Regions from separate parts of the Dickeya dadantii NCPPB 898 genome, predicted to be linked through region 1. Evidence: predicted binding sites of a transcription regulator. Region 1 holds the regulator's gene; the other holds the start of a gene.

Region 1 (3,700 bases):
TATAAACGACAATAAGCCGCGCATTCCTTTCGGAAAGCACGGCCTTCGTATGCAACTGCTAAGTCTGCGGATTAATCACGCGGTGGAGGATACACCTCCAGAAAATTAATACAGACGAGTGCGGCGTGCGTTTTCTCGAGCCAGCTTCTTGGCGTGACGTTTCACAGCAGAAGCTTTGGCGCGTTTACGTTCGGTAGTCGGTTTTTCATAGAACTCACGACGACGAACTTCAGCCAAAACACCCGCTTTTTCGCAGGAACGCTTGAAACGACGCAGAGCGACGTCGAACGGCTCGTTTTCACGTACTTTAATTACCGGCATGTGCCTCTCACCTTAGTAAATTCGGTTTGCTGCTGGCCTTGTGCCAGCCTTTTCAAAATGGTGCGGAATTCTACTGCAACTGTGGCGCGTTTGTAAAGTGCGTCAGCGATCATAAAACGCGCGGCGCCGGTTCGCTCGTCTGTGGACTGGCTTATGATAGACTATGCCCCGCCTGAATCAAGCAGCCGTGGCGGGCCGCCGTAAATGTAAACGAGAGTGAAAACAGCAATGCGCGTATTGGGTATTGAAACATCCTGCGATGAAACCGGGGTCGCGATTTATGACACGCAGGCCGGACTACTGGCGAATCAGCTTTATAGCCAGGTGAAATTGCATGCCGATTATGGCGGCGTGGTGCCTGAGCTGGCCTCTCGCGATCATGTTCGCAAAACCGTGCCACTGATTCAGGCGGCGCTGGAAGAAGCCGGGCTACAGCACGGCGATATCGATGGCGTCGCTTATACGGCCGGCCCGGGTCTGGTGGGGGCGCTGCTGGTCGGTGCAACGGTAGGGCGCTCGCTGGCGTTCGCCTGGAATGTGCCGGCCATACCGGTGCATCACATGGAAGGGCACTTGCTGGCGCCGATGCTGGAAGACAACCCGCCGGCGTTTCCGTTTGTCGCGTTGCTGGTGTCCGGCGGTCATACCCAGTTGATCAGCGTTACCGGTATTGGCGAATACCGTTTGCTGGGTGAGTCTATCGATGATGCGGCCGGCGAGGCGTTCGATAAAACCGCCAAGCTGCTGGGGCTGGATTATCCGGGTGGGCCGTTGCTGTCGAAAATGGCACAAGGCGGGCATGCCGGTCGCTTTGTTTTCCCCCGGCCGATGACTGATCGACCCGGTCTGGATTTTAGTTTCTCCGGGCTGAAGACGTTCGCCGCCAATACTATCCGTGAAAACGGCAGCGATCCGCAAACGCAGGCGGATATCGCGCGAGCGTTCGAAGATGCGGTGGTGGATACGCTAGCCATCAAATGCCGGCGAGCGCTTGACGAGACCGGGTTCAGCCGGCTGGTAATGGCTGGCGGCGTGAGCGCCAACCGGACATTGCGCCAGCGGCTGGCGGACATCATGGCGAAACGAGGCGGCGACGTGTTCTATGCCCGCCCTGAATTCTGTACCGATAACGGCGCCATGATTGCTTATGCGGGAGCGGTTCGCCTTGCCCAGGGCGTGACGGATGAGCTTGGCATCACGGTTCGGCCGCGTTGGCCGCTGGCCGAATTACCGGCGTTGTGATGGTCTGGCTATTCCACCTCAAACGGATGACGGGGCGGAGAAGCATTACAGTTCCTGTTCAAACAATACCAGTATTGCTTCATACAACTGTTTGACACTGAAGCCCCGGGCTGGCGTGGTAAAAATGGTATCGTCGCCGGCGATGGTGCCGAGAATTCCTTCCGATTTGCCCAGTGAGTCCAGCAGGCGGGCGATCAACTGCGCAGCGCCGGGGCTGGTGTGAATCACGACCACCGCGTCGTTGTAATCGACGTCCAGCACCAGGTTTTTCAGCGGGCTAGTGGTGGTGGGAACACCCAGTTCGGCAGGCAGACAGTAAACCATCTCCATCTTCGCGTTGCGGGTACGCACCGCGCCAAACTTGGTCAACATGCGGGATACTTTGGACTGGTTGATGTTCTCGAAACCATCGTCCTGCAGCGCTTGCACAATCTCGCTTTGCGAGCTGAATTTCTCTTCTTTTAACAGCGCCTTGAACGCCTTAACCAAGTCTTCTTGTTTCGTAGAGTTACGCATTCTGCACCGTGTCCGGGAAAAAGTAGAACATGCGGCCATTATGCATTTGAATGAATTTTTATGCAATATGAGCGCGTATAAAACCGGATTGTTGGCCTGAGACATCGGACTTCATGTGCGGCGGGGCAATACTTTACCAGGGTGTCAAAAAACGTGCTCTTCATCACATAAAAGTAAAATAAATGTTATCAAAATGATGTTGTTTGGAGGCTGATGGTCGGTGTAATGTAACACACCCGTTAATCAGTCGTGGGCTTATGCCGGGGCGCACCGCAATTGCCTGTTACTTTAATTACCTTTCAGATATCGGGCAGATTGTTAGTTTATTATTAATCACATAGTGCGTTATCGCTGCGTGCCTATTTTTCGCTGCGGACCTATGTAGTGGCCCTCTGAAAACAGGTCTGACGCCTGGCTTCTCTCGCGAGCATAAACGTTTTTAACTAAACGCATCCACGGTAATTTTACTTAACATAATAAGGAGTTTAGGATGAAAGTTGCAGTTCTCGGAGCCGCTGGTGGTATTGGTCAAGCCCTTGCCCTTCTCCTCAAAACCCAGCTTCCTTCAGGTTCAGAGCTCTCTCTTTATGATATCGCCCCCGTTACGCCGGGTGTGGCTGTCGATCTGAGCCATATTCCCACCGATGTGAAAATCAAAGGTTTCAGCGGTGAAGATGCTACCCCTGCTCTGGAAGGCGCGGATATTGTACTGATGTCTGCCGGGGTGGCCCGTAAGCCGGGGATGGATCGTTCCGATCTGTTTAACGTGAACGCAGGGATTGTGCGTAACCTGGTTTCGCAAATTGCCCGTACTTGCCCTACCGCTTGTATCGGTATTATCACCAATCCGGTCAATACCACGGTGGCGATTGCTGCCGAAGTGCTGAAGCAGGCCGGCGTATATAACAAAGACAAACTGTTTGGCGTCACGACGCTGGACATTGTCCGTTCCAGTACTTTTGTCGCCGAACTGAAAGGCAAACAGCCGCAGGCCATTGACGTACCGGTTATCGGCGGCCACTCCGGCGTTACCATCCTGCCGTTGCTGTCACAGATTCCGGGCGTGAGCTTCACCGAGCAGGAAGCGGCTGATCTGACCAAACGTATTCAGAATGCAGGTACCGAAGTCGTGGAAGCGAAAGCCGGCGGCGGGTCGGCAACCCTGTCCATGGGCCAGGCCGCAGCACGCTTTGGTCTGTCTCTGGTTCATGCTCTGCAGGGCGAAAGCGGCGTGGTCGAGTGCGCTTACGTGGAAGGCGACGGCAAGCACGCCCGTTTCTTTGCCCAACCGCTGTTGCTGGGCAAAAACGGCGTTGCTGAGCGTAAAGACATCGGTACTTTGAGCGCGTTTGAACAGCAGTCTCTGGTTAGCATGCTGGATACCCTGAAACAGGATATCGCGCTGGGCGAAGAGTTCGTTAACAAGAAATAATCACCTTGGTGTGACAAATGCCGTTAATAAGGCCGGAGTATATTCTCCGGCCTTTCTTTTTCCGGAAACATTATTCGGATTGCGGATCAGACGGCGGGCGGATCAGTTTTTTGCGGTCGAGTAGTTCCTGTGTTTCAGGATCATAATAACGGCTGGGCCATATTTCCGATGGATGAATGCCCAGCGCGT
Region 2 (3,700 bases), 410 kb from region 1:
ACCTGAGCCGCGAAATAGGCTTTGATCCCTTCCAGAATCGATTGCGCCACCTGCTGCTGAAAACGGCTGGTACGCAGCTTGCGTTCCTCTTCCAGATTGCTGATAAACGCCGTTTCCACCAGCACCGACGGAATATCCGGCGCCTTCAGCACCGCAAATCCGGCCTGGTCGACGCTGTTTTTGTGCAGATGATTGACCTTTCCCAGCCGATGCAGAATTTCCTTGCCGAATTTCAGGCTGTCGTTAATGGTCAGGGTTTGCACCATGTCAAACATGGTACTGTCCAGATAACGATCGCCGCTCAGGCTGACGCCGCCAATCAAATCAGATTCGTTCTGGGTTTGCGCCAGATAACGCGCCGCAGAGCTGGTCGCGCCTTTTTTTGACAGGGCAAACACCGAGGAACCGCGGGCAGCACGGTTGGTGAAGGCATCGGCGTGGATAGAGACGAACAGGTCGGCGCGCTGTTTGCGCGCTTTAGCCACCCGCACTTTGAGCGGAATGAACACATCCTCATTGCGGGTCATGTAGACCTTCATGTTGCGCTCACGCTCGATCAGCGCTTTCAGGCGCCGGGCAATTTGCAGCACCACGTCTTTTTCGCGGGTCCGGTTTTTGCCGATGGCGCCGGGGTCCTCGCCGCCGTGTCCCGGATCAAGCATGATAACCAGCGGTCTTTCGCGCCCCGCCTTACCGTCTTTGGGCCTTTCCGGCGGCAGCGTCCGTTCCAGTTCGCCTTTATTGTAATCCTCCAGCAACGCCAGCAGCGGATCATCAGCCTCGTCGTAACGACCGGCGGCGGGGTACAAATCCATCACCAGACGGTTTCGGAAGCCGGCGACCGGCGCCAGCGTAAACAGTTTAGGATTGACCTTCTGCCTTAATTCCAGCACCAGACGCACGGTATTCTTGTCAAACTGCCCGGCACGCGCCGTTTTGATGAAAGGATCCGGCCGTTCGAATTGCCGGCCGGCATTTTTCAGCACGCTATTCAACGAGGCGTTTTCAATATCCACCACCAGACGTTCGGGATTTTCCAGCATGAACTGGCGGTACTTGAGCGGCTGGCTGGACTCCAGCGTCACACGGCTATAGGAAGAAGAAGGCCACACCCGCACGGCAAGCACCTGCGAGACGGCGGCCAGCCCGATGCCGCTGATACTCAGTAACCAGGTGGCGGCGGCGCCCTGTAATAAATGACGACGGGTCAGATGGTGCTTCGGATCAGACATGCAACTCCGGTAATGGCTAAAGAAATCAGGCAGATTGATAAAAACGTCAAAAACTTTAACTAATACGCATCGGGCTGTCATGCAAAAATCATTTTTATGTTTTTTACTGTGATAAGCAGACTTCTCTGAACTATCGGGCCAGACCGAAAAGTTATCGCTTGCCTTTTGGTTTACGAGGAATAAAAATACGAAAATATCGAATAAAAATTCAAAGAGGGCTCGCAGTGAAGGAACGTAGTACAGAACTGGTTCAAGGCTTCCGCCACTCAGTTCCTTACATCAACGCACATCGCGGTAAAACGTTTGTCATTATGCTCGGCGGCGAAGCTATCGAGCATGAAAATTTTGCCAAAATCGTCAATGATATCGGGCTGTTACATAGTCTCGGCATCAAGCTGGTGGTGGTTTATGGCGCACGACCCCAGATCGATGCGAACCTGATGGCCCATAACTACGAGCCCCGCTACCACAAGCACACCCGCGTGACAGACAGCACCACGCTGGAACTGGTGAAACAGGCGGCCGGCATGCTGCAACTGGACATCACCGCCCGGCTGTCGATGAGCCTGCTGAACACGCCGCTACAAGGCGCGCACATTAACGTGGTCAGCGGCAACTTCATCATTGCCCAGCCGCTGGGCGTGGATGACGGCGTGGACTACTGCCACAGCGGGCGCATTCGCCGCATCGACGAAGAAGCGCTGCATCGCCAGTTGGACAGCGGCGCCATCGTGCTGTTGGGCCCGGTAGCGGTTTCCGTCACCGGCGAAAGTTTCAACCTGACGTCGGAAGAAGTCGCCACCCAGTTGGCTATCAAACTCCGGGCCGAAAAGATGATCGGTTTTTGCGCCTCTCAGGGCGTGACCAACATCGAAGGCAGCATTGTGTCCGAACTGCTGCCGGACGAAGCCCAACAGCGCATCCAGTCACTGGAGGAAGCCGGCGACTATAACTCCGAGATTGTGCGTTTCCTGCGCGGCGCGGTAAAAGCCTGCCGCAGCGGAGTACGCCGCAGCCACCTGATCAGCTATCAGGAAGATGGTGCGCTGTTGCAGGAACTGTTCTCCCGCGACGGCATCGGTACCCAGATCGTGATGGAAAGCGCCGAGCAAATCCGCCGGGCGACCATCAATGACATCGGCGGCATTCTGGAGCTGATTCGCCCGCTGGAACAGCAAGGCATTCTGGTGCGCCGTTCGCGCGAACAACTCGAAATGGAGATAGACAAATTCACCGTGGTGGTCCGCGATAATCTGACTATCGCCTGCGCCGCGCTCTATCCATTCCCGGAAGAGAGTATCGGTGAAATGGCCTGCGTGGCGGTCCACCCGGAATACCGCAACTCGTCGCGTGGCGATCAGTTGCTGCACCATATCGCCGTACAGGCCCGCCAGCAGGGACTCAAACGCCTGTTCGTGCTGACCACCCACAGCATCCACTGGTTCCAGGAACGCGGTTTCCAGCCGGCGGAGGTCGCCGTGCTGCCGAAGCGCAAGCAGGAGCTTTACAACTACCAGCGTCGTTCCAAGATTCTGGTCATCGACCTGTAAGGCAAATAACGCGTGGTTCATCGCCACGCGTTACTCACACTGCTCCCCTTCTTTTCCTGTGCCGGCCATTATCCCGGCACAGGTATTTCAGAATCTCACCAGCACCTTACTCTTACTGCGTTTCCGTCTGTTTTTGTTCCACCTTTTGCTCCACCGGTTTTAGCGTCAGCGTCCGTTGCAGCGCGGAAGTAGAGGCATAGGATTGCCATTCCGACGGCCGGGCGTAGTCCGCCTGCCCGCTCGCACTGCCGGAAACCTGGGACAAAATCGCCAGCCCCTGCGGATGCAGCGCCTGGCGGAAAAAGTCGGTTAACTGCGTCGAAGAAATGGACGCCAGTTGTCCGATCAGCTGCTGGCGGGTATCGAAGGCAAAATTCTCCCGCTCCAGATCGCCACGTAGACGGGCCGCCTCTTCATCCAGCGTTTGCGGCGGCTGACTGAGCGCATTGATCAACCCCTGCTTATTCTGAGCAAACGTCTCTGCGTTCATGGCGTTCAGGCGCTGCTCCGCCTTACCGAAAAAGTCCTGATAACGTTGATAGAGGTAGGCGGGCTGCTGGCTGTTGCTTTGCAGCAGGAAACCAATCCCCCACTGGCGATCGACCGAAACCGGGGTGGCGAACACGGCATAGCCCAGCTGTTCGTCAGTACGCAACTGATTAAAGAACCAGGGATGAATGATCTGCCCCAGCAGCTTACTGTAAGCCGCGCTCTGTACTTCGCCATACCCTGCCGGAATATATACCGCCGCCAGTGCCGAATCCGTGCTGCCAGCGCTGCGTTGCAGCGTGGCTCTCTGTGATTGACTGATGCTGACCGACTGCCCGCGCCACCATTCGGTACCGCCGCAGCCAAGGCGCTCACGCAGGCTGTGCGACAAGCTGACCACCTTGTCCTGCTCCAGGTTGCCGACCACCA

Evidence for each region. The regulator ArgR, encoded in region 1, controls arginine synthesis, uptake and breakdown. The targets are predictions, from matches to a motif close to ANTGAATAAAAATACANT.
Region 2: argA (amino-acid N-acetyltransferase) is a predicted target of ArgR. The motif match lies at 1,428-1,445, and genes of this name have one in related genera.

What each region holds. Positions count from the first base shown of each region.
Region 1 is NZ_CM001976.1:631,567-635,266, forward strand. Features, by position in the region: gene rpsU (30S ribosomal protein S21) at 106-321, opposite strand; gene tsaD (tRNA (adenosine(37)-N6)-threonylcarbamoyltransferase complex transferase subunit TsaD) at 550-1,563, shown strand; gene argR (transcriptional regulator ArgR) at 1,609-2,079, opposite strand; gene mdh (malate dehydrogenase) at 2,570-3,511, shown strand; gene DDA898_RS21995 (helix-turn-helix domain-containing protein) at 3,582-3,700, opposite strand, start outside.
Region 2 is NZ_CM001976.1:1,045,449-1,049,148, reverse strand. Features, by position in the region: gene amiC (N-acetylmuramoyl-L-alanine amidase AmiC) at 1-1,232, opposite strand, end outside; gene argA (amino-acid N-acetyltransferase) at 1,457-2,782, shown strand; gene ptrA (pitrilysin) at 2,895-3,700, opposite strand, start outside.